Regions from separate parts of the Intrasporangium zincisolvens genome, predicted to be linked through region 2. Evidence: predicted binding sites of a transcription regulator. Region 2 holds the regulator's gene; each other region holds the start of a gene.
The links. Region 2 encodes HrcA, which represses chaperone genes, less so after heat shock. Its sites were predicted from a motif close to TTNGCACTCGNNNNNNNCGAGTGCNAA; they were not measured.
Positions count from the first base shown of each region.

Region 1: a site for HrcA is predicted at 7,206-7,232, ahead of groES (co-chaperone GroES). Genes of this name have one in related genera too.
Region 3: a site for HrcA is predicted at 1,511-1,537, ahead of groL (chaperonin GroEL). Genes of this name have one in related genera too.

Region 1 is NZ_JAWIIL010000009.1:1,903-11,454, forward strand. Features, by position in the region: gene RY076_RS18875 (GuaB3 family IMP dehydrogenase-related protein) at 1-819, opposite strand, end outside; gene guaB (IMP dehydrogenase) at 880-2,400, opposite strand; gene RY076_RS18885 (hypothetical protein) at 2,443-3,465, opposite strand; gene RY076_RS18890 (sigma-70 family RNA polymerase sigma factor) at 3,462-4,037, opposite strand; gene RY076_RS18895 (WhiB family transcriptional regulator) at 4,501-4,788, shown strand; gene groL (chaperonin GroEL) at 5,017-6,633, opposite strand; gene groES (co-chaperone GroES) at 6,758-7,054, opposite strand; gene RY076_RS18910 (class I SAM-dependent methyltransferase) at 7,280-8,542, shown strand; gene RY076_RS18915 (SRPBCC family protein) at 8,582-9,076, opposite strand; gene RY076_RS18920 (ArsR/SmtB family transcription factor) at 9,073-9,414, opposite strand; gene RY076_RS18925 (ribokinase) at 9,467-9,552, opposite strand, start outside.
Region 2 is NZ_JAWIIL010000002.1:852,215-861,766, reverse strand. Features, by position in the region: gene RY076_RS08285 (Gmad2 immunoglobulin-like domain-containing protein) at 1-246, shown strand, start outside; gene RY076_RS08280 (16S rRNA (uracil(1498)-N(3))-methyltransferase) at 377-1,120, opposite strand; gene dnaJ (molecular chaperone DnaJ) at 1,161-2,291, opposite strand; gene hrcA (heat-inducible transcriptional repressor HrcA) at 2,380-3,423, opposite strand; gene RY076_RS08265 (DUF3097 domain-containing protein) at 3,628-4,521, shown strand; gene RY076_RS08260 (CHAP domain-containing protein) at 4,528-6,189, opposite strand; gene RY076_RS08255 (aldehyde dehydrogenase family protein) at 6,330-7,820, opposite strand; gene hemW (radical SAM family heme chaperone HemW) at 7,885-9,120, opposite strand; gene RY076_RS08245 (peptidylprolyl isomerase) at 9,181-9,552, shown strand, end outside.
Region 3 is NZ_JAWIIL010000014.1:3,116-12,667, forward strand. Features, by position in the region: gene groL (chaperonin GroEL) at 1-1,390, opposite strand, end outside; gene RY076_RS22305 (HIT family protein) at 1,632-2,066, opposite strand; gene RY076_RS22310 (hypothetical protein) at 2,145-2,675, opposite strand; gene RY076_RS22315 (MBL fold metallo-hydrolase) at 2,753-3,658, shown strand; gene RY076_RS22320 (M48 family metallopeptidase) at 3,775-5,064, shown strand; gene RY076_RS22325 (P1 family peptidase) at 5,142-6,206, opposite strand; gene RY076_RS22330 (GNAT family N-acetyltransferase) at 6,203-6,667, opposite strand; gene RY076_RS22335 (DUF3263 domain-containing protein) at 6,832-7,131, opposite strand; gene RY076_RS22340 (pyridoxal phosphate-dependent decarboxylase family protein) at 7,489-8,850, opposite strand; gene RY076_RS22345 (HAD family hydrolase) at 8,905-9,552, opposite strand.

The sequences.
Region 1 (9,552 bases), on a different contig from region 2:
CTTGACGATGTCGCCGGACGTGCCGACACCGCCGTCGGCGATGACGTGCACGTAGCGGCCGCCCGACTCGTCGAGGTAGTCGCGGCGCGCCGCGGCGACGTCGGCGACGGCGGAGGCCATCGGCGCGTGGATGCCGAGGGCGGTGCGGGTCGTGTGGGCCGCGCCGCCGCCGAACCCGACGAGGACGCCCGCCGCGCCGGTGCGCATCAGGTGCAGGGCTGCCGTGTACGAGGCGGCGCCGCCGACGATGACCGGCACGTCGAGCTCGTAGATGAACCGCTTGAGGTTGAGCGGCTCGGCCCTACCGCTGACGTGCTCGGCCGAGACCGTCGTGCCGCGGATGACGAAGAGGTCGACGCCGGCGTCGACGACGGTCTTCCAGTGCTGCTGGGTGCGCTGCGGCGACAGGGCACCGGCGACGGTGACGCCGGCCTCGCGCAGCTGGCGCAGGCGCTCGGTGATGAGCTCGGGCTTGATCGGCTCGGCGTAGATCTCCTGCATCCGGCCGGTGGCCGCGTGGGGCGGGGTCGCGGCGATCTCGCGCAGCTGGGCCGTCGGGTCCTCGTAGCGCGTCCACAGGCCCTCGAGGTCGAGGACCGGCAGGGCGCCGAGCTTGCCGAGGGCGATGGCCGTCTCGGGCGAGACGACCGAGTCCATGGGCGCCGCCATGACCGGGATGTCGAAGTGGTAGGCGTCGATCTGCCAACCGACCGAGACCTCCTCGGGGTCACGGGTGCGCCGCGAGGGCACGACCGCGATGTCGTCGAAGGAGTACGCGCGGCGGCCGCGCTTGCCTCGGCCAATCTCGATCTCGGTCACCGGCAGATCCTATCGAGCCCGCGCCCGTGCCCGGACCCGGCGTTCGTGGAGGCGGCCGGCTCAGCCGCCCGTCGAGTAGTTCGGCGCCTCGACGATGCCCTGGATGTCGTGCGGGTGGCTCTCCTTGAGCGAGGCCGAGGTGATCCGGACGAACTGGCCCTTCTCCTGCAGCTCGGTGACCGTGCGCGCGCCGACGTAGAACATCGACTGGCGCAGGCCGCCGAGCATCTGGTGGGCCACGGCCGACAGCGGGCCACGGTAGGCGACCCGCCCCTCGATGCCCTCGGGCACGATCTTGTCGTCGGACTCGACCTCGGCCTGGAAGTAGCGGTCCTTGGAGAACGACTTCTTGCCGCGGCTGCTCATCGCCCCGAGCGAGCCCATGCCCCGGTAGCTCTTGAACTGCTTGCCGTTGACGAAGATCAGCTCGCCGGGGCTCTCCTCGCAGCCCGCGAGCAGCGAGCCGATCATGACGGAGTCGGCGCCGGCGACGATGGCCTTGGCGATGTCGCCGGAGTACTGGAGGCCGCCGTCGGCGATGACAGGGACGCCGGCCGGCTTGCAGGCCACGGCGGCGGCGTGCACGGCCGTGACCTGCGGGGCGCCCACGCCGGTGACGATGCGGGTCGTGCAGATCGAGCCCGGGCCCACCCCGACCTTGACGGCGTCGGCTCCGGCGTCGACGAACGCCTGCGCGCCCGCGGTCGTGGCGACGTTGCCGCCGATGACCTGCACGTGACGCGTCGCGGGGTCCTTCTTGAGCCGCTCGACCATCTCGATGAGCAGGCGCACGTGGCCGTGCGCGGTGTCGGCGACGAGCACGTCGACGCCGGCCTCGATGAGGGTCGTGGCCCGCTCCCACGCGTCGCCGAAGTATCCGATCGCTGCGCCGACCATGAGGCGGCCGTCGGCGTCGTTGCTCGCATCGGGGAACTGCTCGCTCTTGACGAAGTCCTTGACGGTGATGAGGCCGGTGAGGTGGCCCTCGTCGTCGACGAGCGGGAGCCGCTCGCGCTTGTGCTGGCGCAGCAGTGCCGTCGCCTCGTCGCGGGTGATGCCGACGTGGCCGGTGATGAGCGGCATCGGCGTCATGACGTCACGCACGAGGGTCGTGGCCCACTCGGCGACCGGCGTGAAGCGCAGGTCGCGGTTGGTCACCATGCCGATGAGCTTCTTGTCCTCACCGATGACCGGCAGGCCCGAGACGCGGTACTCGCCGCAGATCTGGTCGAGCTCCTCGAGGGTGCGGTCCGGGCCGATGGTGATCGGGTTGGAGATCATCCCGGTCTGGGTGCGCTTGACGAGGTCGACCTGGTAGGCCTGGTCGGCGATCGAGAGGTTGCGGTGCAGCACGCCGAGACCGCCCTGGCGAGCCATGGCGATGGCCATGCGGGCCTCGGTGACGGTGTCCATGGCCGCCGAGATCAGCGGCGACGTGATCGACAGCTCGCGGGTGAGGCGCGTCGTGGTGTCGATGTCGCTGGGGGCGAGGTCGCTGTAGCCCGGCAGGAGCAGGACGTCGTCGTACGTCAGCCCCATCGTGGCGAAAGCAGCGGGGACGTCAGACGATCCGAGGCTCATTGCCCAAGTCTAAGGGCTGCGCGAAGGGCGCTCGGACGCGTCTCAGCCGGCGCCGAGCAGGCCGCCGACGGCCGTGCTGGTGCCGTCGACGAGCGTCGACGTGGTGTCGCCGAGGAGCGTCAGCGTGTCGCTGCTGCCCGGCACGACGCCACTACCGGTGGCTCCGCCCGTGGCGCCGGCGCGACCCTTGGCCGGCGGCGGCGTGGGCGACGACTTGCGAGCAGCGCCTCCCGAGCCTGTGGAACCGGACGGGCTCGGGGCGGTCGTGCCGAGCGTCTGGGTCGAGGTTGCGGGCTCGGTCGGCGTAGGGGTGGTCGGCGTGGGGGTGCCCGTCGCGTTCTTGCCGCCCTTGGTGCCCTTGGTTCCCTTGGTGCCCTGGGTGCCGTTGCCGTTCTTCGTGCTGTCGGTCCCCTGGTCTCCGCCCTGACCGTCGCCGCCCTGACCATCTCCACCCTGAGCATCGCCACCCTGGCCGTTCCCCCCGGCCGGCGGGTGAGCGGTCTGGCCGGCGCCGACGGCGCCCTGGTTGCCCGGGCCGCCCTGGTGGCCGGGGCCGCCCTGCTGGGCGGCGTCGCCGACGGTGCCCGGCCCGGCCTCCGCCACCGCCGCCTCGACGGCCGCGGCCTGCGCCGGCGGCAGCAGCACGATGGCGCCGTCGGCGCGACGGACGAGGACGAGGCCCTTGGCCTGGGTCGATCCGGCGGTCTGGGGCAGGCCGAGCCGCTCGAAGAGGCCACTCGGTGCCGAGCTGCGCGCGCTGTCCTCCATCTGCTGGAGCACGCGAGCCCGGTCGGCACCGCTCGGGCCGCGGTCGGGCAGCGACACGGCGGCCGCGACGCCCGCGCCGGACGCGGCGATGGCGAGCGCGGCGAACGCACCGAGGTAGCGGTGCTGGGTCCGACGCCGGCGCGCGCCGGAGCGTCCGGGCAGCGGGGTGTCGGCGTGCGCGGCGAGCGCCCCGAGCAGGGCCGCCACCGGCTCACCGGAGCCGCCCGAGCGACGCCCGAGGGAGTCGAGGAGCAGGTCGTCGGCGATGACGTCGTCGATGGGGTGCAGGTCGGTCATGCGACGTCACCCGCCTCGGCCTCGGCGACGAGCGCGCGCAGCTTGCCGAGCGCCCGGTGCTGGGCGACGCGCACCGCGCCGGCGGACATGCCGAGCGCTGCGGCGGTCTCGTCGGCGGACAGGCCGACCGCGACGCGCAGCGTCAGGATCTCGCGCTGCTGCCCGGGCAGCCGCTGCATGAGGGCCATGACGGTGGCGGCCTGGTCACGCATCACGGCCACCGACTCGGGCGAGGGCGCGTCGTCCGGAGCGTCCGGCACCTCCGGGACGGGGGCCGGGCCGCGCATGGCCGCACGCTGCGCGTCGGCGAGCTTGCGGGAGGTGATCGTGTACACGAACGCCTCGAAGGGCAGGCCGCGCTCCTCGTAGGTCGGCAGGGCCGTCATGACAGCCATGCACACCTCCTGGGCGACGTCCTGCGCGATGTCCTCGGCACCGAACCGGCCGAGGCGGACGCGCGCATACTTCAACGCCATGTCCCGCACCCGGGCGAGCAGGAGCTCGTGGGCGCGGGCGTCACGGCCGGCGGCGGCCGCGAGGTCGCGTAGGGGGCGTGCATCCACCCGCTCCATCGCGGCGACAGCGCCCGGCGTTACGCGGACGGACGTCGAGCGTCCCAGACCCATGGCACCTCGCTCCCCCGATGGTCGTGTGTCGTGCTCGTCTGCCGTGCTCGTGCTGGTCGGTCCTGGTCGGTTCTTGTCGGTGCCGGTCGGTGCGGTCGGACCCCCTGCCGCACCGGTGCCGCACCCGTGGTGGGGCAACGCCCCCGGTCCCCCCGCGGTCCTGCGCAGCGCCCTCATGCTAGTCGTTCCGGACCCGTTCCGAGCCGATCGAGCAGCCTCACCCGCCCGAGCCGGGGCCTCCCGACGAGCATGCCATCTGGTTGGCAAGTCTTGAACAAGTCTTGAAGATTCCGCTCTTTTACCGTGATCCTGCGCCCGGTTAGCGTCGATTCCGTGGCCTCGCAAGGCGAAACCTCCGGCCGCACGTTCGACCCGGCGTCTCCACCCGCCCGACCCGAAAGACGACTTCATGGCCGAGATCACCCGCCTGCCCGGACCGGTTGCAGACCTCTGGGACTGGCAGCTCGAGGGAGCATGCCGCGGGGTCAGCCCCGACGTGTTCTTCCACCCCGAGGGCGAGCGCGGACCGCGCCGGCGCAACCGCGACGCCCAGGCCAAGGCCGTGTGCGCGGACTGCCCCGTCGTGACCGCCTGCCGCTCCCACGCGCTCGAGGTCCGCGAGCCCTACGGCGTCTGGGGCGGCCTCACCGAGGGCGAGCGCGAGCTGCTCTACGACGGCGTGGCGGCGGCGTCCTGACCGACGCCACCGGCTGACCTACACCCACCTCCACCAACCACCGCACCTCCCAACCTCCACCATCGACCCCGACCCACCCATCGACCACGGTCGCCGACGACGTCGACCGGCCGGCACCGGGCGGGACCCGGACGCTCCGGCGGCCCCACGACGGGGTGGCGCCACCGGAACGCGGAGAGGGCCGCTCCCCCATCGGGGAGCGGCCCTCTCTGTGTGCGGTGGTTGTGATCAGTGACCGTGGCCGTGACCGTGGCCGCCGGCGGCCTCCGGCTCGTCCTCGGGCTTCTCGACGACGAGCGTGTCGGTCGTCAGGATCATCGAGGCGATCGACTCGGCGTTGCGCAGCGCGGAGCGCGTCACCTTCACCGGGTCGATGACGCCGGCGCCGATGAGGTCGCCGTACTCGCCCGTGGCGGCGTTGAGGCCCTGGCCCAGCGGCATCTCGGCGACCTTCGAGGTGACGACGTAGCCCTGCAGGCCCGCGTTCTCGGCGATCCAGCGCAGGGGCTCCTGCACGGCCTTGCGGACGATCGCGGCACCGGTGGCCTCGTCGCCGGACAGGCCCAGGCCGTCGATGACGGTCGCCGCGTGGATGAGGGCGGTGCCGCCACCGGCGACGATGCCCTCCTCGATCGCGGCGCGCGTCGCGGAGATCGCGTCCTCGATGCGGTGCTTCTTCTCCTTGAGCTCGACCTCGGTGTGCGCGCCGACCTTGATGACGCAGACGCCACCGGCGAGCTTGGCGAGGCGCTCCTGGAGCTTCTCGCGGTCCCAGTCGGAGTCGGTGCGCTCGATCTCGGCCTTGATCTGGTTGACGCGGCCGGCGACCTCGGACTGCTCGCCCGCGCCGTCGATGATCGTCGTGTCGTCCTTGGTGAGGACGACGCGGCGGGCCTGGCCGAGCACGGTGAGGTCGGCCTGGTCGAGCGAGAGCCCGACCTCGGGCGCGATGACCTGGCCACCGGTGAGCACGGCGATGTCCTGGAGCATCGCCTTGCGGCGGTCGCCGAAGCCGGGGGCCTTGACGGCGGCGACGTTGAACGTGCCGCGGATCTTGTTGACGACGAGCGTCGAGAGGGCCTCGCCGTCGACGTCCTCGGCGATGATCAGCAGCGGCTTGCCCGACTGGACGACCTTCTCCAGGACCGGGAGCACCTCGGCGACCGAGGAGATCTTGCCCTGGTTGATGAGGACGTAGGCGTCCTCGAGGACGGTCTCCATGCGCTCGGTGTCGGTGACGAAGTAGGCCGAGAGGTAGCCCTTGTCGAACTGCATGCCCTCGGTGAACTCGAGCTCGGTGGCGGTCGTCGAGGACTCCTCGACGGTGATGACGCCGTCCTTGCCGACCTTGTCGAACGCCTCACCGATGAGGCCACCGAGGGTGGCGTCCTGGGCGGACAGCGTGGCGACGGAGGCGATCTCGTCCTTGCCGTCGACGTCGCGGGCGTGCTTGAGCAGCTCGTCGTTGACGGCGGTCACGGCCTTGTCCATGCCGCGCTTGAGCGCGGCCGGGGCGGCGCCGGCGGCGACGTTGCGCAGGCCCTCCTTGACCATGGCCTGGGCCAGCACGGTCGCGGTGGTCGTACCGTCACCGGCGACGTCGTTGGTCTTGGTCGCGACCTCCTTGGCGAGCTGCGCGCCGAGGTTCTCGTACGCGTCCTCGAGCTCGATCTCGCGGGCGATCGTCACGCCGTCGTTCGTGATCGTGGGGGCACCCCACTTCTTGTCGATGACGACGTTGCGGCCCTTGGGGCCGAGCGTCACCTTGACGGCGTTGGCGAGCGCGTCGACGCCGCGCTCGAGGGACTTGCGGGCGGAGTCGTCGAACTCCAGCATCTTGGCCATGGTGATCCTTCTGGCTCGGGTGTTGCGGTGAAGTGGTGGGGGCCGGGAACCGGACGCACCCCGGGAGCCCGGTAGGGGCTCACCGGGGTGCGGTCAACGGCGCAGCTGCGTGCGGGGGTGTCGGTCAGCCGACGATGGCGAGGACGTCGCGCGCGGAGAGGATGAGGTACTCCTCGCCGCCGTACTTGACCTCGGTGCCGCCGTACTTGCTGTAGATGACCTTGTCCCCGACCTTGACGTCGAGCGGGACGCGCTCGGTGCCGTTGTCGTTGAAGCGGCCCGGGCCGACGGCGAGGACCTCGCCCTCCTGGGGCTTCTCCTTGGCGGTGTCGGGGATGACGAGGCCGGACGCGGTGGTCTGCTCGGCCTCGAGGGACTTGACGACGATGCGGTCCTCGAGCGGCTTGATGGAAACCGACACGGTGGTGACCTTCCCTTCGGGACAGTCGGAGATGACTTGCGGACTGTGGGGCTCTTCGAGGCCGGTCGCCGTCGCGGGGGTCGACCTCCCTCGAGGAGGGCGCTGGCACTTTCAGACCGAGAGTGCCAACACGGCAAATCTAGGTTTGCCATTAGCACTCGGTCAAGTCGAGTGCCAGAAATCATCGGTCGCGTCGCGCCGGCCGGCTGCTGGCAGGATGACGCCATGGACGCAGCGATGGTCGACCGCCTGGCCACCGGCGAGGGGTGGGCACTGCTCCAGTCGCTGCCACCGTACGACGAGTCGGGCGCCCTGCACCTGCAGACGAAGCTGCGCGAGGCCGGCTACGAGCCCGACCTCGTCGCCGCGGCGCTCAACCAGTCGCGTCTGCGCACCCGTGGCGTCGAGAAGTTCGGCGACTTCGCGGCGGGCATGCTCTTCACCGCCGACGGCCTCGAGCAGTCGACCCGGCTGGCCGTCGCGGCCCGACACGCACACCGGTTCGTCGCCGCCGGTGTCGAGGAGGTGTGGGACCTCGGCTGCGGCCTCGGGGCCGACGCCATGGCCTTCGCGAGCCTCGACCTGCGCGTCCGTGGCGTCGACGCCGACGAGGCCACCGCGCGGATCGCGGCCGTGAACCTCCGGCACTGGCCCGGCGCCGACGTCGAGTACGGCCGCGCCGAGGACGTCGCGCTGCCCGGCTCCCCCGGCAGTGCGCTGGGCGCAACCGACGCGTCGCGCGTCGGGGTGTGGCTCGACCCGGCCCGACGCATCTCCGGCGTCGCCGACGCGCGTGGCCGCACGCGTCGCGTCTTCTCCCTGGACGCGATCTCGCCGTCGTGGCAGCAGGTGCTCGCCGTCGCCGACGCCGTGCCGGCCACCGGCGCCAAGCTCTCCCCCGGCTTCCCGCACGGGGCCCTGCCCGCCGGCGCCGAGGCCCAGTGGACCTCCTGGCACGGCGAGGTGCTCGAGTGCGCCGTGTGGTGGGGCCCCCTCGCGCAGACGCCCGGGCGCACCGCGTCGGTCGCGAGCATGACCGCCACGCACGTCGTGACCGAGGCCGACGCGTCGGGCGGCGCCGGCGTCGAGCCGCTCGGGTCCGTGGCGGACGTCGGCGGGTGGCTCTACGAGCCCGACCGGGCGGTGATCCGCGCCGGCCTGACCGGGGCCCTCGTGGCCGCGACCGACGGGCGCGAGCTCGCCACCGGCGTCGGGTACGTCGGCGCCGACCGCGCCGTCGACGTGCCGTGGGCCCGGCGCTTCCGCGTCGATGCGGCGATGCCGCTGTCGACCAAGCACCTGGCCCGCTGGCTGCGCGACCACGGCTTCGACCGCGTCACCGTCAAGAAGCGCGGCGTCACCCTCGACGCCGACCGGCTGCGCCGGCAGCTGAAGATGACCGGACGCGGCAAGGGCGGTTCCGAGGCCACGCTCGTCGTCACCCGGGTGTCGGGCGGTCAGGTCGCCCTCGTCGTCACCCCCGCCTGACGCCCGAGCCCACGGGCGTCCGCGCCCGGGCCCGGGGCGTCAGGCGCCTGCGCCGTAGCGGGCGAAGAGGGCGCTCCACGTGGCGTCCCAGTCGGGCAGCACCTTGCCGGCGAGGTCGGCGTCGAGCCGGCGCACGTAGGTGTCCCACCCGGCCGCGTACCCGGCGACCTGGGCCTCGCCGAGGCGCGCGTGGCGCAGCACGAGGCGGGCGCCGTCGGCCGCCGGCGCCACCTCGACGGTGACGACGGTGGTGACCTCGCCGACGGGCCACTCCCAGACCAGACGGCTCGGGGCCTCGCACGAGACGACCCGGCAGCGCGGGGTGTCGGCGTCGTCGAAGTGGATCGTGAAGTCACCGCCCTCGTGCAGGTCGCCGCTGACCCGGGCGAACCACCGAGCGAGCCGGTCGGGGTCGGTGCACGCCTGCCAGAGGTCGGCGGCGTCGGTGGCGTAGCGGCGGTCGAGGACGACGGCGACACCACCCTCGGGGGCGTCCTTCTCGATGCGTCCGAGCACGTGCGTGATCTCGCTCATCCCTGCTCCTGTCCCTGTTCGTCGGGGCGGGCCCGCACGCCGCGGGCCACCTCGGTGTCGAGGGCGTCGAGTCGCTGCCCCCAGAACGCGCGGACGTCGTGGCACCACTGCTCGACCTCGTCGAGCGCCCCCGGCACGAGCCGGTACACCCGCCGCTGCCCCTCGGCCCGCGCCTCGACGACCCCGGCCTCGCGCAGCACCCGGAGGTGCCGGGAGACGCCGGGCCGGGCGGTGTCGAAGAGGTCGGCGACCTCGCCGGCCGTCAGCTCGGCGCGGGCCAGGTTCTCGACGATGGCTCGACGCGTCGGGTCGGCCATCGCCTCCCACGTCCCGTTCATGAAACGATGGTAACCGATCAGTTACGTAACCGGCAAGGTACCCGTCGAGTCGTCAGAGGGCGGCATCCGGCTGGGCTCCGGACCAGCGGACCGCCTCGGCTCCGGCGTGGTTGGCCGCCTCGAGCGCCGAGCGGTCGT
Region 2 (9,552 bases):
CAGCGGCTCACCGTCAAGGGCGTCGCGAGCACCTTCGAGGCCAACGTCGAGTGGCAGCTGCTGCGCGGCGGGTCGGTCGTCGCGTCGGGCAACACCACCGCGTCGGTGGGCGCCCCCGAGCGCGGCGCGTACACGTTCCGTACCAAGGCCCTCCCGGCCGGCGACTACGTCGTGCGGGTCCTCGAGTCGAGTCCCAAGGACGGGTCACCGGACGCCGAGCAGCTCATTCCCTTCACCGTCCGCTGACCCCCACCGCCCCGGCTCGCTCCCCCACCCGTCGAGTGGCCACGTTCGGCTGCACCCCACCCGTCGAGAGGCCACGTTCGGCTGCTCCCCGCCCGTCGAGAGGTCAGGAGTGGCTCGGTGGCTCGGTGGCTCAGCGCCAGCGGGAGCGGGCCAGCAGGACGGCGAGCGCCGCGGGGCCGGCCGAGGAGGACCGCAGGATCGTCGAGCCGAGGCGCACGGGCCGGGCGCCGGCCTCGACGAGCGCGTCGAGCTCACGGCCGCTGATGCCGCCCTCGGGCCCGACGACGACGAGCACGTCGCCCTCGGTCGGCAGGTCGACGGTGGCGAGCGGTTCGGTGGCGTCCTCGTGGAGCACGAGCGTCAGGGCACTGTCACGGGCGCGGGCGGCGAGCGCCGCGAGGCCGACGTGCTCGGCCGTCACAGGGGTGCGCGCCCGGCGCGACTGCTTCGACGCGCGGGTGACGACGGCGGCCCACTTGGCGAGCGACTTGGCCGCCCGCTCTCCGCGCCACACGACGACCGACCGCTCGGCCTGCCAGGGCACGACCTCGTCGACGCCGAGCTCGGTGGCCGCCTCGATCGCCTGCTCGTCGCGGTCGCCCTTGGCGAGGGCCTGGACGAGGACGAGTCGCGGCGCCGGCTCCGGCTCCTCGCTCACCTCGACGACCGTGCCGGCCACCTCGGAGCGCTCGACGTGGGTCGCCTCGAGCAGGACGCGTCGGCCCTGCCCGTCGGCGACGTAGCAGCGCTCGCCGACGCGCAGCCGCACCACGGTGGCGGCGTGCCGGCCCTCGTCGCCGCCGAGGACGAGCGTCGAGCCGACGACGGCGCGGGCGACGACGTCGGGGTCGCCGAGGAAGAGCTGGTGGGTCACGGCGCCATCCTGCCGCAGCGGGACGGCGCCGCGCCGCCGGTCACTTCTCCTTGAACGCGTCGCGCAGCTTGCCGAAGATGCCCTTGTTCGCCGGGGCGAGCCGCCCCTCGGGTCGCTCCTCGCCGCGCAGCGCGGCGAACTGGCGCAGCAGCTCCTGCTGCTCGTCGGTCAGCTTCGTCGGGGTCTGCACGGTGGCGTGCACGAGCAGGTCGCCACGTCCGCCGTGGCGCAGGTGGGTGACGCCGAGCCCGCGCAGCGTCAGCACGTCGCCGCTCTGCGTGCCCGCCTTGATCTCGAGGTCCTGCATGCCGTCGAAGGTCGACAGCTTGATCGTCGTGCCGAGCGCGGCCGCGGCCATCGGCAGCTCGACGCTCGCGTGGAGGTCGTCGCCGCGTCGCGTGTACACGTCGTGGTTGACGACGCGGATCTCGACGTAGAGGTCGGCGCGCGGGCCGTTGCCGGGGCCCACCTCGCCCTCGCCGGTCAGCTGGATGCGCGTGCCGGTGTCGACGCCGGCCGGCACCCTGAGCGTCAGGCTGCGACGGGTGCGCACGCGGCCGTCGCCCGAGCAGTCGTGGCAGGGGTCGGTGAGCGTCGCGCCGAAGCCCTGGCAGTTGACGCAGGGGCGCGAGGTCATCACCTGGCCCAGGAAGCTGCGCTGGATCTGCTGGATCTCGCCGGCACCGTTGCAGATCGGGCAGGTCTGGCGACCGGTGCCCGGCTCGGCACCGTCGCCGCCGCAGCGGCCACAGCCGACGGCGGTGTCGAGGGTCAGCTCCTCCTCGGAGCCGAAGACGGCCTTGGACAGGTCGATGTCGAGACGCACGAGGGCGTCCTGACCGCGCTGGACGCGGGGTCGCGGGCCGCGCGCGCCGGTCGCGCCGGCGCCGAAGAAGGCGTCCATGACGTCGCTGAACGAGAACCCGGCGCCGGCACCGAAGCCGGCCCCGCCGCCGCTCGCGAACGGGTCGGACCCGGTGTCGAACTGGCGCCGCTTCTGCGGGTCGGAGAGGACGTCGTAGGCCTGCGAGACCCGCTTGAACTCCTCCTCGGCCTCCGGCCCGGGGTTGACGTCGGGGTGCAGCCGGCGCGCGAGCTTGCGGTACGCCTTCTTGATCTCCTCCTGGCTCGCGTCGCGGGAGACTCCGAGGACGGCGTAGTAGTCGTTCAAGCGGGTGTTCCTTCGGTTCCGTGGGTGCGGTCGTCGGGTCGTCGTGCGGTGGTCGGCGCCGGGCGGGGCCCCGCGTGCCGGGGGTGGGTCAGGTGGCGCGGTTGTCGTCGAGGATCTCGGACACGTAGCGCGCCACGGCCCGCACCGACGCCATGGTCGTCGGGTAGTCCATGCGGGTGGGGCCGAGGACGCCGAGGCTCGCGATGCGCTCGGTGCCAGACCCGTACCCCATCGACACGAGCGAGGTGGTCTTGAGGCCCGACACGGGGTTCTCCGAGCCGATGCGCACCGAGACGAGCTCGGGGTCGTCGCCCAGCTGGCCGAGCAGGCGCAGCAGCGTGACGTGCTCCTCGAGCGCCTCGAGGATCGGGCCGATGGCGCGGCCGAAGTCGGTGCCGGCCCGGGCGAGGTTGGCCTGGCCGGCGAGGACGACGCGCTCCTCGCGCTCCTCGACGAGGAGGTCGGTGAGCGCCGAGACGATGGCCTCGGTGGCGGCGCGGTCGGCGTTGGGGGTGTCCTCGACGAGGCGACGCAGCCGGGTGGCCGCGACGGTGAAGGGCACTCCCGCCGACACCTCGTTGATCCGTGCGCGCAGGCCCGACACGAACGCCTCGCCGTCGGTGTCGGCGAGGACGCGCCCGGTGTCGACGACGCGCTGCTCGACGCGTCCGGTGTTGACGATGAGGACGGCCATCGCGTGCGTGGCGCCGACCGGCACGAGCTCGACGTGGCGGATCGTCGAGCGGGTCAGCGAGGGGTACTGGACGACCGCCACCTGGCGCGTCAGACCCGCGAGGAGCCGCACGGTGCGGTCGACGACGTCGTCGAGGTCGACGGCGCCCTCGAGGAACTGGGTGATGGCGCGCCGCTCCCCCGCGCCGAGGGGCTTGACGCCGCCCAGGCGGTCGACGAAGAGGCGGTAGCCGGCGTCGGTGGGCACGCGTCCGGCCGAGGTGTGGGGGGCGTGGATCAGGCCCTCCTCCTCGAGCTGGGCCATGTCGTTGCGCACGGTCGCGGCGCTGACGCCGAGGTGGTGGCGCTCGACGAGCGCCTTGCTGCCGACCGGCTCGGACGTCTGCACGTAGTCCTGGACGATCGCCTGCAGCACCATGAGCCGTCGTTCCTCGCTCATGCGAACCTCCTTGCGTCTCGTCCCGTGCCGTCCCGGGAGCCGTCGTCGAGCGGTGCGCCGACCCCAGGACCTTGGCACTCTCGGCGTACGAGTGCCAATTCTACGTCGGGTAGGTGTCGTCGCCGAAACCCGATCCCACGGTATGCCGCCCGACGCGGCGCGCCGAACCGCGTCCCGGCCCGGGAGCGCCTAGCCTCGGACGCCGTGAGCCCCCTCCCCCCGATCGACCGTTACGGCTCCGACGTCCTCGGTGGCGACTGGCGCGCCCCGCGAAACGGACGCTCCACCCCGTTGGCCGCCGAGCGCGACCTCGTCGTCGAGGAGGTGGAGACCGGCTGGGTCGGTGCCGTCGTGCGTGTCGAGAAGGCCGGCGGCATGCACGTCGTGCACCTCGAGGACCGACACGGCCGCACCAAGGGCTTCCCGCTCGGGCCCGGCTTCCTCGTCGACGGCCGCCCCGTCACCCTGACGCCGCCGACCGCCTCGGCGGGCGCCGCCCTGGCCGACGCACGCCAGGCCGCCTCGCGCACGGCGAGCGGCTCGGTGGCCGTGCAGGGCGCCCGGGCCCGGGTCGCGAGCGGCTCGCGGATCTACGTCGAGGGCCGGCACGACGCCGAGCTCGTCGAGAAGGTGTGGGGCGACGACCTCCGCGTCGAGGGCGTCGTCGTGGAGATGATGGACGGCGTCGACGACCTCGCTGCGATCATCGCGGACTTCCGGCCCGGCGCTGGCCGCCGGCTCGGCGTGCTCGTCGACCACCTCGTGCCCGGCACGAAGGAGGCCCGCATCGTCGAGCAGGCCCGGTCGCTGCCCGGGATCGCCCGGCACGTCAAGGTCCTCGGCCACCCGTACGTCGACGTGTGGCAGTCGGTGCGCCCGGAGCGCCTCGGCTGGCAGCAGTGGCCGGTCATCCCGCGCGGCACGTCGTGGAAGCACGGCATCTGCGCCGAGCTCGGCTGGGCGCACGCGACCCAGGCCGACATCGCCAATGCCTGGAAGCGCATCCTCGGCACGGTGCGCACCTACGCCGACCTCGAGCCGACCCTCCTGGCCAGCGTCGAGGAGCTCATCGACTTCGTCACGGAGCCGGACGCCTGAGGCGCGTCACCAACGGATGTAGCCCTGGACGTCGACCTTGAGGTAGGCGGCCGCGGAGGTCTTGAGCCGGACCGAGCCGTCGAGCCCGACCGGGACGAGGACGGTGTTCGTGACCGTGCGCCCGGACGCGTACTTGACCGTGGCGTAAGGGGTTTCGCTCGAGCCGCTCGGGTAGGCGGTGACGTATCCGGCTGCGGTCGGCGACACGACGGTCACCGTCAGGACGGCGGCTCGGACTCCGCTCGTGGGCACGCCGGCCTTGCCGACGACGGGCACGAGGGGCGCCTGACCCGCGGCGACGCGCCCCGTCGGGTAGCCGAGGCCGGTCTGGCTGTCGAGGACGCGCGTCGGACCCAGCGCCACCTGGTCGGCGCCGGTGGGCAGCCAGCCGACGACGTCGACGAGCACGTCGGTCTGCGCCGTGGAGTGGATCGTCACGGCACCGCCGGTCCCGAGGCGGGCTTCGACGAGACCCGTGGCCGGACTGGCCGTCTCGTAGCGCACCTGTGGCGCGGCCGGCCGCGCGGCGCCCGCCGGCCAGGTGGTGAGGAAGCCGGCGGCCGACGGCGTCGACGCCGAGACGTCGAGGAGCACGGCGCCGACCCCGGAGGCCGGGATGCCGGCCTTGCCGGCGAGGGGCAGCGTCAGCGTGCCACCGGCGGCGAGGCGCGCCTTGGGCGTACCGACGCCCGTGCGGGTGTCGAGGACCCGGGCCGGGGCAGCCCCGGAGACGTAGCCTCCGGTGGGTGACCAGCCGACGAGGTCCGCGGACAGGTCGGTGGTCGCGGACGAGTAGAGCCGCACCTTGCCGTCGGTCCCGAGGCGGCTGAGCACCAGCGTCGTGGTGACGCCTCCTGCGGCGAACGACAGGGCGCGCGAGCCGGGCTGGGCGGTGCCGTTGGCGTGCGCGGTCACATAGCCGGCGGCGGCCGGCGCGGTGGCGTTGACGTTGAGCAGGACGGTGTCGACGCCGGTGGCAGGCACGCCCGCGCGCCCGGTGACCTGCACCGTGACGGCCTTGCCGGCCCCGACCTTGGCCACCGGAGCACCGAGGCCGGTCTTCGTGTCGAGGAGCCGGGCCGGTGCGGCAACCTGCCAGGCCCGGGTGTCGGTGGCCACGGTCGGGCCCTGGTCCTTGAGGTGGATGAACCCCTTGGGCCAGCGCCCACCGGTGAGCGTCACACGGCGCCAACGGAAGTCACCGCCCCAGTTGTCCTCGGAGATAATGATGTCGGAGGCCGAGAGCACCTGCTCCACGTAGGCCACGTGCCCGGTCGAGGAGTACGACGTGTCCCACCAGGCGATCGACCCGACGGCCGGGCTCGTGTTCGTCTGGGCCGGGAACGACGGGCCCCAGTTCGAGGCGTTGCCGCTCAGGCTCGTCGGCTTGGTGTTCGGCAGACCGTTCTGCACGAGCCGGTAGGCGACGTAGGCCGTGCAGTTGTGCCCCGTCGACTGCCGCCACCAGCTGGCCGCCGCGTTGGCCTTGTAGCCGGCGTCGGGGTACCCAGCGGCGTTGCAGGCGTCGTAGCCGGTGCAAAGCACGATCCACTCGGCCGCGCGCGCGGGCGCCGCGACGCCGAGGCTCGTCAGCGTCGTCGCGAGAGCCGCGACGAGGACGACGAGGCGTCGACGCCAGGGGTGCAGGGGTCGCGTCGTCGCCGCCACTGGGTCTCCCGTCCTCGCAGTCTGCTGGACGCAATCTAGGACGTAGTGCTCATCCCGTCCCAGGAATCCCAGAAATCCCACGCGACACGCGTCGTCACCTGCGCGCGTTTCACGGCAACGCGTGCTAGCAACGGGCCTGCTCAGCCGCTGCGGTGACGGCGCCCGCGGGCCACGACGCGGTCGATGACGCGCTCCTTGAAGGGCGTGAAGGGCGGCCGGACGACGGCGGTCGTGTCGGGCGTCGTCGGCGTCTCGAGCACGGCCTTGGCGTGCGAGAACAGCTCGACCGAGCGCTCGCCGTGGTAGGCGCCGGACCCGCTGGGCCCGACGCCGCCGAAGGGCAGCCCGTGCACCGCCATGTGCGCGAGCGGCAGGTTGACGCCGAGGGCACCCGACGACGTGTCGCGCACGAAGCGTCGGCGCACGTCGGCATCGCCGGTGAACACGTAGAGGGCGAGCGGCTTGTCGCGGCCGGTGATGACCTCGATCGCCTCGTCGATACCGGACACCTCGACGAGGGGCAGCACGGGCCCGAAGATCTCGTCCCGCATGACGGGGTCCTCGAGCGACACGCGATCGAGGACGGTCGGGGCCAGGTAGCGCGACGCCGCGTCGGCCCGCCCGCCGACGACGACCTTGTCGGGGTCGACGAGCGCGGCCAGCCGCTCGAAGTGACGGTCGTTGACGATGCGGCCGTACTCCCCCGATGCCTCGGGGTCGGCCCCGTAGGCCTCCCGCACGGCCTCGGCGAGGTGGGGCACGAGCGCGTCGAGCGTGGCCCGGGTGGCGAGCACGTAGTCGGGCGCCACGCACGTCTGCCCGGCGTTGGTGAACTTGCCCCAGACGATGCGGCGGGCGGCGACGGCGAGGTCGGCGTCGTCGTGCACGTACGTCGGCGACTTGCCACCGAGCTCGAGCGTCACGGGCGTCAGGTGCTTGGCCGCCGCCTCGAGGACGACACGTCCGACGACCCCGTTGCCGGTGTAGAAGACGTGGTCGAAGCGCTCGGCGAGCAGGGCCGTCGTCTCCGGTACGCCGCCCTCGACGACGCGCACGGCCGACGCGTCGAGGTGCAGCGCGACGAGCCGGGCCACGACGCGCGACGTGGCCGGAGCCACCTCGCTCGGCTTGAGAACGGCCGCGTTGCCCGCGGCGAGGACGCCGACGAGGGGCGCGAGGAGCAGCTGCACCGGGTAGTTCCAGGGCGCGATGACGAGGACGACGCCGAGCGGCTCGCGCACGACGCGGGCGCGCCCGGGCACGAGCGACAGCGGCACCGGCACGCGGCGGGGGCGCAGCCACGAGCGCAGGTGGCGCAGCGTGTGGTCGATCTCCTCGACGACGAAACCCAGCTCGGTGACCCACGCCTCGGTGGCGTTCTTGCCGAGGTCCTCGTGCAGGGCGGCGGCCAGCTCGTCCTCGTTGTCGACGATGAGCGATCGCAGGGCCTTGAGCTGCTCGACGCGCCACACGTACGGCTTGGTCCGCCCGCTGCGGAAGGTCGCCCGCGCCGCGTCGACGAGCGCGGGGACGTCCACGGACGCCGACGCACCGGGTCCGCCTGACGCGTCGGAGGTCGGAGCGGGCCCGGCCTGGGGCGTGGCGCGGTTCGTGGGCGCGGTCTGCGTCATGGGTCCATCCTCGTCGGTCGTCGGCGACCTGTCGCGGTGCCCGGCGCAGGGACGGCCGGGCGGGTCAGGCGGCGAGCAGCCGGTGCACGACGGTGTCGGCGAGCAGTCGCCCGCGGCGGGTCAGCACGACCCGCCCCCGGGAGACGGCCGCGACGCCGTCGACAAGCCCGTCGGCGACGAGCCCGGCCACGGCGGCACGTCCCGATCCTCGCAGGTCCCCGACCGGCAGCCCCTCGACGAGACGTGTGCCGAGGAGCACACGCTCGTCGTAGCGCTGCTCGTCGTCGAGCAGCTCGCGCGCCGCGGCGGGCGACTGCCCTGCGGCCAGGCGCTGGGCGTAGGCGCTCGGGTGCTTGACGTTCCACCACCGCACGCCGCCGACGTGGCTGTGCGCCCCCGGGCCGATGCCCCACCAGCTCGTGCCGGCCCAGTAGGCGATGTTGTGGCGGCACCGGTACCGCTCGTCGCGGGCCCAGTTGCTCACCTCGTACCAGCCGAACCCGGCCGCGGTGAGCAGCTCGTCGGCCAGCTCGTACTTGTCGGCCTCGTCGTCGTCCTCGGGCGCGGGCACGAGGCCACGGCGCACCTGGGCGGCGAGCCGGGTGCCCTCCTCGACGACGAGGGCGTAGGCCGACACGTGGTCGGGCTCGAGGGCGATCGCCGTCTCGAGGCTGGTGCGCCAGTCGGCGAGCGACTCCCCCGGCGTGCCGTAGATGAGGTCGACGCTCACCTGCAGGCCGGCGCCGCGGGCCCCGGCGACCGCACGGGCGACGTTCTCGGGGTCGTGGGTGCGGTCGAGGGTGTGGAGCACGTGCGGGACCGCCGACTGCATGCCGACCGACACCCGCGTGAACCCGCCGTCGGCGAGCTCGACGAGCGACTCGGGGGTCACGGAGTCGGGGTTGGCCTCGGTGGTCACCTCGGCGGCGTCGGCGAGGCCGAACCGGTCCCGGATGCCGCCGAGCACGCGGACGAGGTCGCCGCTGCGCAGCATCGTCGGGGTGCCGCCGCCGACGAACACCGTCGACACCGGTGGCGCGTCGGGCCCGAGCACGCCTGCGGCGAGGTCGAGCTCGCGCAGGGCGGCGTCGGCGTAGGTGTCGATGCCGATGGTGGCACCGGGCCCGCCGAGCTCGGTCAGCGTGTAGGTGTTGAAGTCGCAGTAGCCGCAGCGCACTGAGCAGAACGGCACGTGGACGTACATGCCGAGGTCGGTCGAGGCGAGGTCGGTCAGGGCGGACGCCGGCAGCTCGCCGGTCGGCGGCGCGGGGTCGCCGTCAGGCAGGGCGGAGGGCGGCACGCGGCAATTCTCGCACCGCCGACGGTTCCCGCCGAACCGGCACGGTCCTACGCTCGCATCATGGAGCGACGCGTCGTCGCATCCCTCGCCGTCGCGCTGGCCCTGGGTGCGGGAGCGTGCACCTCCGGCCCGGCCGCGTCGCCCGTCGACGCCCGAACGTCTGTGGCGGTCAGCCGACCGGCCGCCGCCGACCCCTGCGTTCCGCCGCCTCCCGCGCCGACCACGTGGGCGACGTTCGACGCGCCCCCCGACCCCGCGTCGGTGCGCGGCCGGTCGCTTGACGCGACCATCCGCACGACGTGCGGCAGCCTCGAGGTACGGCTCGACGGCGCAGCGGCGCCCCGCGGCGTCGCATCCTTCGTCCAGCTCGCCCGGTCGGGCTGGTGGCGCGACAGCGTGTGCCACCGGCTCACCTCCTACCTCTCCCCGCTG
Region 3 (9,552 bases), on a different contig from region 2:
CCGCGACGACGCCACCCTCGAGACCCGCGTTGATCGCGATCTGCTTGAGCGGGGCCTCCGTGGCGACGCGGACGATGTTCGCGCCGGTGGCCTCGTCACCCTCGAGCGTCAGGGCGTCGAGCGCCTTGGCGGCCTGGATGAGTGCGACGCCACCGCCGGCGACGATGCCCTCCTCGACGGCAGCCTTCGCGTTGCGGACGGCGTCCTCGATGCGGTGCTTGCGCTCCTTGAGCTCGACCTCGGTGGCCGCGCCCGCCTTGATGACGGCGACGCCGCCGGCGAGCTTGGCGAGGCGCTCCTGGAGCTTCTCGCGGTCGTAGTCGGAGTCCGACTTCTCGATCTCGGCCTTGATCTGGGCGATGCGGCCCTCGATCTGGCTGCGGTCCTCGGCGTCCTCGACGATGGTCGTCTCGTCCTTGGTGACGACGACCTTGCGAGCCTTGCCGAGCAGGTCGAGGGTGGCGTTCTCGAGCTTGAGACCGACCTCCTCGGAGATGACCTGGCCACCGGTGAGGATCGCGATGTCGGTGAGCATCGCCTTGCGACGGTCGCCGAAGCCCGGGGCCTTGACGGCAACGGACTTGAAGGTGCCGCGGATCTTGTTGACCACGAGAGTCGCGAGGGCCTCGCCCTCGATGTCCTCGGCGATGATGAGCAGCGGCTTGCCGGACTGCATGACCTTCTCGAGGAGGGGCAGAAGGTCCTTGACGGAGCCGATCTTGCTGTTCGCGACGAGGACGTACGCGTCGTCGAGGACGGTCTCCATGCGCTCGGTGTCGGTGACGAAGTAGGCCGAGATGTAGCCCTTGTCGAACCGCATGCCCTCGGTCATCTCCAGCTCGAGGCCCATGGTGTTGGAGTCCTCGACGGTGATGACGCCTTCCTTGCCGACCTTGTCCATCGCCTCGGCGATGAGGCCGCCGATCTCCTCGTCGGCCGCCGAGATGCTGGCGGTGGAGGCGATCTGCTCCTTCGTCTCGACCTCCTTGGCCGACTCGAGGAGCGAGGCGGAGACGGCCTCGACGGCCTTCTCGATGCCGCGCTTGAGGGCCATCGGGTTGGCGCCCGCGGCAACGTTGCGCAGGCCCTCCTTCACCATGGCCTGGGCGAGGACGGTGGCCGTCGTCGTGCCGTCACCGGCGACGTCGTCGGTCTTCTTGGCGACCTCCTTGACGAGCTCCGCGCCGATCTTCTCGTACGGGTCGTCGAGCTCGATCTCCTTGGCGATCGAGACGCCGTCGTTGGTGATCGTGGGGGCGCCCCACTTCTTCTCCAGGACGACGTTGCGGCCCTTCGGGCCGAGGGTGACGCGGACGGCGTCGGCAAGGGTGTTCATGCCGCGCTCGAGACCGCGACGCGCCTCTTCGTCAAACGCAATGGTCTTGGCCATTCGGGTGGTTCCTCCCACGCGAATCGATGGTGGCGGCCCGCACGACGCCCGCGACGGACGGGGCCGGACCCGGCAGCTCACGTCGCTGCGGGCCCGAGCCCCTCGGCGTGCGGCCCAGTTCTGTCACTCCCACAGGGAGAGTGCTAACGCCATTATTGGCACTCTCACCCGGAGAGTGCAAACAGCAGGGCGGCCCCGCCGGGGCGGCACGCGTCCCGCACGCGTCCCGCACGGCGACGCGTCAGGCCCGGGCCGGCTCCGCCGGCGGCGCGAGCACTCCTGCGAGGCGGGCCGCGTAGTCGGCCGACTCGGCCTCGGAGGCGTAGGTCGTGCGGGGCCAGAAGAAACCGCGCAGGCCGTCGCCCTTGGTCCGCGGCACGACGTGGACGTGCAGGTGCGGCACCGACTGGCTGACGACGTTGTTCATCGCCACGAAGCTGCCCTGGGCCCCGAGACCCTCGACGACGGCACCGGCGAGCCGCTGCGCGGCACCGAGCAGGGACGCGTGCAGCGTCGCCGGCAGGTCGAGGAGCGTGTCGACGTGCTGGCGCGGAACGAGGAGCACGTGCCCCTTGAACACGGGCCGCCGGTCGAGGAAGCCGAGCAGGTCGGGCTCGTCGAGCACGACGTCGGCCGACAGGTCACCCGCGACGATGGAGCAGAACACGCAGTCCATGCGCTCAGGCTGCCACGCCGGGACGACACCGGCCCGCAGGCCTCGGCCGATCCCGACGCGTCAGCAGCTGATGAGGCGTCAGCAGAAGATGAGCAGCCAGCAGCCGGGCTTGCTCGAGGTGGGCGAGGGCGTCGGCGACGGCGGGGCCGGCGGGGTCGACGAGCTCGGCTTGGGGTGCGGCTTCGGCTTCGGACCGTTCGTCGAGGACGGCGACGGCGTCCCGGTCGACGGCGGCGTCGAGGGTGCCTGCGTCGTGGGCGGCGCCGGCGCCGTGCTCGTCGAGACGGCGCTCGTGCTCGGGTCGGCGGTCGCCGACGCCGTCGCGGGCACGATGGTGGCGGTCGCGGCGGGCACGGACGTGGCGGCGCTCGAGGACGAGGACGAGTCGCCCGCGGAGGTCCACCACGGCTCGTCGGTCGCGGTGCTCGAGAACTCACTGCCGGGCAGGCTCGGGAAGACGCCGGACGACATCGCCTCGTCGCGCCAGCTGTCGCCCGAGAAGAGGGCGACGCCGCCGACGCCGGCCAGGACGATGGCGGCGAGCGCGGACAGCAGGAGCACGAGACGACGGTTGGCGCGTGGAGGGCGAGCCCCGGAGTCGAAGGACATGGGCCCCAAAACTAGACGAATCGCGCGCTCTGCGCCTCTCGAGCCCGTGCCGACGGTTCAGGGCTAGCGTGGCGGGCATGGACTCCGAGACGCGGATCACACCCGGGCACCCCTCCCGCCCCGCCGGGTTCGTCGAGGTGGCAGACCGGGTCCTCGTCGCGCGCTACCCCGAGTGGGACGTCAACGTCGGCCTCGTGCTCGGCCGCGACGGCGCCGTCGTCGTCGACACCCGCGCGAGCGGCGCGCAGGGCCGGCGGGTCCTCGAGGACGTGCGCCGGCTCGGGCGCGACATCGTCGTGACCCACGTCGTCAACACCCACGTCCACTTCGACCACACCTTCGGCAACATCGCCTTCGAGGCCGCGACGATCCATGCCCACGACAACGTCGGGCGCACCCTGGAGGCGCACGCCGAGCGCTACCGGGCCCTGTTCCGGGCCGACCCCGGAGACGCACCGGAGGCCGGGTACACGGCGCGCGACGTCGCCGACGTGCTCGCGACGCGCGTCCGGCGCCCGGACCGCACCTTCGGCACGCACGCGACGATCGACCTCGGCGACCGCGTCGTGACGATGGCCTGGCACGGACGCGGCCACACCGACGGCGACATCGCCGTCACCGTGCCCGACACCGACGTGCTCTTCCTCGGCGACCTCGTCGAGGAGAGCGCCCCGCCGTCGTTCGGCGACGACTGCTGGCCGCTCGACTGGGCCGACACGCTGTCCGAGCACCTCGTCGAGACCTCGGACGACACCGTCGTCGTGCCCGGGCACGGCCGGCCCGTCGACGTCGCCTTCGTCGCCCGGCAGCGCGACGAGGTCGCCGCCGTCGCGGCCGTGGTCCGCGAGCGCCGGGACGCCGGGTCCGACGTCGACGACGCGCTGCGCGAGGCCGACCCGCGGCTCCCCTACCCGGTCGAGGGGCTGGCCGACGCCTTCCGCCGCGGCTACGCCCAGCTGCCCCCGCTGCCCCGGCCGACCTGAGGCGTCCCGCAGGAACACGGCCGCCGTTGCAGGAAGCTGCGGATCCGGGCGAACCGGGCACACGCGCGTCGACCCGCGGCTAGAGTTCGCGCGCTCACCCCAGCCCGAGGAGCCCTGTGTCCGACCTGCATCCCGCCTCGCCCGACGCGCCCGCCGCGGCCACGACGACGACCGCGCCGACGATCCCATCAGCGTCGCGGCCGACCCGGGAGCCGTGGTTCACGCGTCGGCGCCGCGAGGCCGTCGACCGGGCGGCGCACGCCGGCCACGCCGAGCTCGTCCGCCTCGTCGCCTCGGGGCGGGCCCCCGCGACGCGGACGGCGCAGGGCACCGCGGTCGTCGCGGCGTCGGTCGTCGTGCTCGGACTCGTCCTGGCCGCGGTCGCGCTGCTGGCCCGGGCGACGTTCGCCGACAAGGGGCTGTGGGGCTGGGTGCTCGTCGCGCTCGGCTGGGTCGTGGTCGCGCACGTCGCGCCGCGCCCGGTGCGCCTCGAGGCCGAGGCGCTCGACGCGTCGACGCACCCGGCCACCCACCGGCTCGTCTCCGCCGTCGCCGAGGCTGTCGGCACGACGGCCCCTCGCGTCGTCGCCGTCGACGGCGACCTGGCCGCAGGCGTGGCCAACGTCGGCTGGCGGATGCGACCCGCCGTCGTCGTCGGGCTGCCCCTGTGGACGATGCTGCGGCCCGAGCAGCGCCTCGCCCTCCTCGCCCACGAGCTGGGCCACCTCCGGGGTCGTGACACGTTCACGGCAGCGCTCGTCGGCCAGGCCCACCGGGTCCTCGAGCGGCTCGCGACCCTGCTCGTACCCCTCCCCCGCGGCGCCTTCGGCGAGCTCGAATGGCTGTCCCCGACGGTCGGGGTGTCCAGCGCCTTCGGCAACCGGATGGGCGCGGCCCTGCTGCGCGTCGTGTCGCTGCCGTTCGTCGCGCTGCTGCTCGGGTTCGAGCGGCTCGTCTCGGTCGACGCCCAGCGCCGCGAGTACCTCGCCGACCTCGCCGCCGCGCGCGTGGCCGGACCTGCCGCGGTCGTGCGGCTCCTCTTCACCGTGAGCGGCCTGGCCGGCGTCCACACCACGGTCGCTGCGGCGGTGCGCCGGGGCGAGGACCCCTTCGACGCGCTCGAGGCCGTGGCCGCCCGCCCCGCCCTGGGCCCGGGCCAGCTCGCCGCGGCACGCCGCCTCGCGGCCGAGTCGGGCCGCCGGTGGGACGACTCGCACCCGCGCGACGACCTGCGGATCAGCCTCCTCGAGGCGCTGCCGGGCACACCGTCGGGCGTCCTGACCGGCCGTGGCTCGGCCACCGCCACCCTCGCCGCCCTCGAGGTCGCGGCGAGCGCCGAGCTCGCCGGCCTGCGCCGAGGCCTGTCCCGGTCGGTGCGCGACGACCTGCTCGAGTCCCACCTCTAGGCACTCGTGGCACTCGCGACGAGGTTCGCGGGCGCGTCGGGCCCCACCTCGATCGCCGGCCCTTCAGGGACCGGGCCTCAGTGCGTCGCGGACGGGAAGGCCTCGCGCCACGACCGCAGGGCCACGCCGCCGTCGGCGGTGCGCTCGACCGACGTCGCGGCGAGCAGCGCGTGCGCGATGGCCCGCGCGACACAGTCGGCACCCGCCTCCATGAGCACAGTGAGCCCGACGGGGTCGGGCGCCGGGCCGCTGCCGGTGGCGAGGGCGAAGAGCGTGTCGCCGTCGAAGAGCGTGTGGACCGGCTTGATGGCCCGGGCGAAGCCGTCGTGGCCGATGCCGGCGAGCTTGGCGCACTGGGCCTTCGTCAGCGTGGCGTCGGTGGCCACGACCCCGATCGTCGTGGCCAGCCCGGGCATCCCGACCCGGGCAGCGGCGAGCGCGTCACCGCGTTCCCGCGCTGCCTCGACCTCGTCGGCCGCCGGGATGCCGACGCCGGAGAACTCGTCGTCGAGGCCGTAGCGGACACCGTGGATCACCCCGGTGGCCGGGTCGACGGCCGAGCCGACCGCGTTGACGGCCACGAGCGCCGCCACGATGACGCCGGACTCGAGCACGACGCTGGCCGAGCCGACCCCGCCCTTGAGCCCGCCCGCCTTGGCCCCGGTGCCGGCACCGACGCAGCCCTGGAGGGGCGCCGCCTCGCCGGACGCGTCACGCGCCGCCTCGTAGGCGACGCGACCCTCGTCGGCTCCCGGGTGGTGCTCCCACGTGCCGGCACGGCCGAGGTCGAAGAGGATCGCGCCCGGGACGATCGGCACGACGTGGCCCTCCCCCATCGGCCAGCCGCGGCCGTCTGCGAGCAGGCCGCCGGCTACCCCGTCGGCAGCGGCCAGGCCGAGCGCCGAGCCACCCCCGAGGACGACGGCGTCGACGCGGTCGACGAGGTTGCGCGGGTCGAGCAGGTCGGTCTCGCGGGTGCCGGGCCCGCCGCCGCGCACGTCGACGCCGGCGACGGCCCCACCGCGCGGCGTCAGCACGACGGTCGCGCCGGTGAGCCAGCCCGGCTCGTCGCGCGTCGCGTGGCCGACGCGCAGGCCTGCGACGTCGACGAGCGAGTTGGTCGGGCCGGGGCGAGCGGTCACGATGGGTCTCGCAGGTCGAACTCCATGAGCGTGCCCGGCGAGGTGAAGCCGAGCCGCGCGTAGAACTCCTGGGCCTGCGCGTCGGGGGCGTTGAGGCGGATCCACTTGACGTCGGTCGTGCGTGACCACTCGATCATCGCCTCCGTCAGCGCGCGCCCGACGCCGCGGTCGCGACACGTGGGGGCGACGAAGAGGCCGCCGACGTGCAGCCAGCTGACGTCGCGCCGGCCCGGCCAGGGCAGGGCCCGGATGCGCCGCGTCTCGAGGATGCCGGCGTGCTCACCACGGCTCTCGGCGATCCACGTCGGGCGGTCGGGCCGCTCCTGCAGCCAGGCGTCGACGAACCGGTCGAGGTAGCCCGGCTCGGACGGCATGCCCAGCTCGCGGGCGAACTGCAGGTGCAGCGCGGCGACGATGAACGCGTCGTCGGCCCCGGCGCGGCGGATCGTCACCTCGGCCATGGGGGAAGTGAACCACGCTGGCGACGCGCAGGGGCGCACGTCCGCGCTGGCGCGCGGGGCCCGGCCGTGCACAGCCGGAGACGCTCAGGAGGACACCCGGAGGACGCAGGAGGACGCCAGAGGACGGCAGGCGCCGGTCGGCTCCGTCCCCGTCGGGCGACGCGTCAGACGTTGATGCCGAGGCGCCGGCTCGTGCGGGCCCGCTGGCGGCTGGCGCGCATCCGGCGCAGCCGCTTGATGAGCATCGGGTCGGCCTCGAGTGCCTGCGGGTCGTCGAGGAGGGCGTTGAGCACCTGGTAGTAGCGCGTGGAGCTCATGTCGAACAGCTCCTTGATGGCCTGCTCCTTCGAGCCCGCGTACTTCCACCACTGGCGCTCGAAGGCCAGGATCTCGAGGTCGCGCTCGCTGAGGCCACCCTCGGACTCGTGGCGGTGCGGCTGCGCCGTGGCGTGTTCTGTGCTCATGTCCCCGTCTCGTCGCGTCGTGCGGCTCGGTCCGTGCTGTCCTGCTGACTGCCGTGCTCGGCTGTCCTGCTCGCCCACCGCGGGGCCGGGCCCGGTGCGGCTGCGTCGACGACGGGCCGCGCCGGTGCCGACCCACCCCCGGTGGCGGTGAGCAGCACGGGTGCTGCTGCGTTGGCTCCGGGGCCAACCCTAGACGCAAATGACAGAGGTGTCATTCAGCCTGCGGGAGGCTCGCCGGGGTGTCACCGGGTTTCGGTGGGGCGATGTCGGCAACGCTGCCACACCGGTCACCACAGCCCCAGGAGCCGCATACGTCACACCGTGTACGACCCCTACCGAGCTGTCGTCGGGCGGGCGTCAGGACATCGTATCGAGGATCGCCGAGACGTCCTCCTTCGTCGTGTGCGGGTTGACGATGGCGAAGCGCGTCAGGGTCTCGCCGCGGAAGGTCGTCGGCACGACGAAGGCGAACTCCTGGCCGAGGAGCCGGTCGGTCCACGCCGCGTAGTCCTCCGGGCCCCAGCCGAGGCGCCGGAACACGACGACCGACAGGTCCGGCTCGCGGACGACCTCGAGGTAGGACCGGCGGCCGATCTCGTCGGCGGCGAACCGGGTCACCTCGAGGGTGCTCTCGATCGCCTCGACGTAGGCGTCGGTGCCGTGGACGGCGAGCGAGTACCAGAACGGCAGGCCGCGGGCGCGCCGCGTCAGGCCGATCGAGTAGTCGGTCGGGTTCCACTCCGGCGCCGAGGTCAGCACGTCGAGGTAGCCGGCCTCCTGGGTGTGGGCCACGCGCGCCACCTGGGGGTCGCGGTAGAGCAGCGCGCAGCAGTCGAACGGCGCGAAGAGCCACTTGTGCGGGTCGACGATGAAGGAGTCGGCGTGCTCGATGCCCGCGAAGAGGTGGCGCACGGACGGTGCGGCGAGCCCGGCGCCGCCGTACGCGCCGTCGACGTGCAGCCAGATGCCGTACTCGCGGCACACCTCGGCCACCGACGCGAGGTCGTCGACGACGCCGAAGTTCGTCGTGCCCGACGTGGCCACGACGGCGAAGAACGACTCGGGGCCGTGCTCCTCGAGCACCTGGCGCAGCTCGGGGCCGGTGAGGCGCAGCTTCTCGTCGACGGGCACCCCGACGACCTCGGCGTCCATGACGGCCGCCATCGACACGACCGAGGAGTGGGCGTTGTCGGTGGCCGCGATGCGGTACGGACGCGCGCCGGTGCCGGCCTCCTTCGCCCGGGCCCGGGCCGTGTGCCGGGCCACGACGAGCGCCGACAGGTTGCCCACCGTGCCACCGGGCACGAAGACGCCCCCGGCCGACTCGGGCAGGCCGACGAGGTCGGCGATCCAGCGCAGCGCCTGGTTCTCGGCGTAGATCGCGCCGGCACCCTCCATCCACGAGCCGCCGTAGATCGACGACGCGCCGACGACGACGTCGAAGGCCGCGGCCTCACGCGTCGGGGCGCACGGGATGAAGGAGAGGTAGCGAGGGTGGTCGGTGGACAGGCAGGCCGGGGCGAGCGTGTGCTCGTAGAGCTCCATGGCCCGCGTCGAGCCGAGGCCCGTCGGGGTGATCGTCTGGCCGACCGCGGCGTGGAGGTACTCCTGCGTCTGGGCGCCGTCGAGCGGGATCGGGTCCATGAGGAGGCGCTCGCGCGCGTAGCTCAGGACCTTGTCGACGGCGACGTGGTCGGCGTCCTTGTCGAAGCTGTGCACCCGCCGATGCTAGGGCCTCACCGGGGGTCCTCCGACACCCCGGCGCAGCGCGGATCAGCCGAGGAGCGCCTCGCGCAGCCCGGCCGCGTCATGCGCGACGACGGTGGGCCGCACCCCGTGCAGCGACTCGGTCGTGCCGGCGCCCCACGTGACGGCGAGGGTGTCGACCCCGGCAGCCTTGCCGGCGAGCACGTCGACGACCGCGTCGCCGACGTAGACGGCGTCGTTGGAGCCGCGGCCGAGGCGCTCGAGACAGAGCAGGATCGGGGTCGGGTCGGGCTTGTGGCGCTCGGTGTCCTCCATCGCCACGAGGTCCTCGACGTGCTCGGACAGCCCGAGGATGTCCATCGCCTGCTCGGCCGACTCGCGACGCTTGGAGGTGGCGACCCCGACGCGGACGCCGGCGGCGCGGAGGTCGCCGAGCACCTCGCGCACGCCGTCGTAGCCGCGGATGAGCCGCTCGGTGTTGTCGGCGTTCCACTGCAGGTAGGTGGCGTAGAGCTCGTCGGCGTGCTCCGGCGAGTGGTCGCGGAAGGCGTTGATGAGCGGACGGCCGATCCACGAGCGGATGACCGTGGGGTCCTCCTCGCAGCCGAGCACGGTGCGGAACGCGTGCTGGTACGACTCCACGATGAGGTGGATCGTGTCTGCGAGGGTGCCGTCGAGGTCGAAGACGGCGGTGGTCCAGCGGGGAGAGGTCAC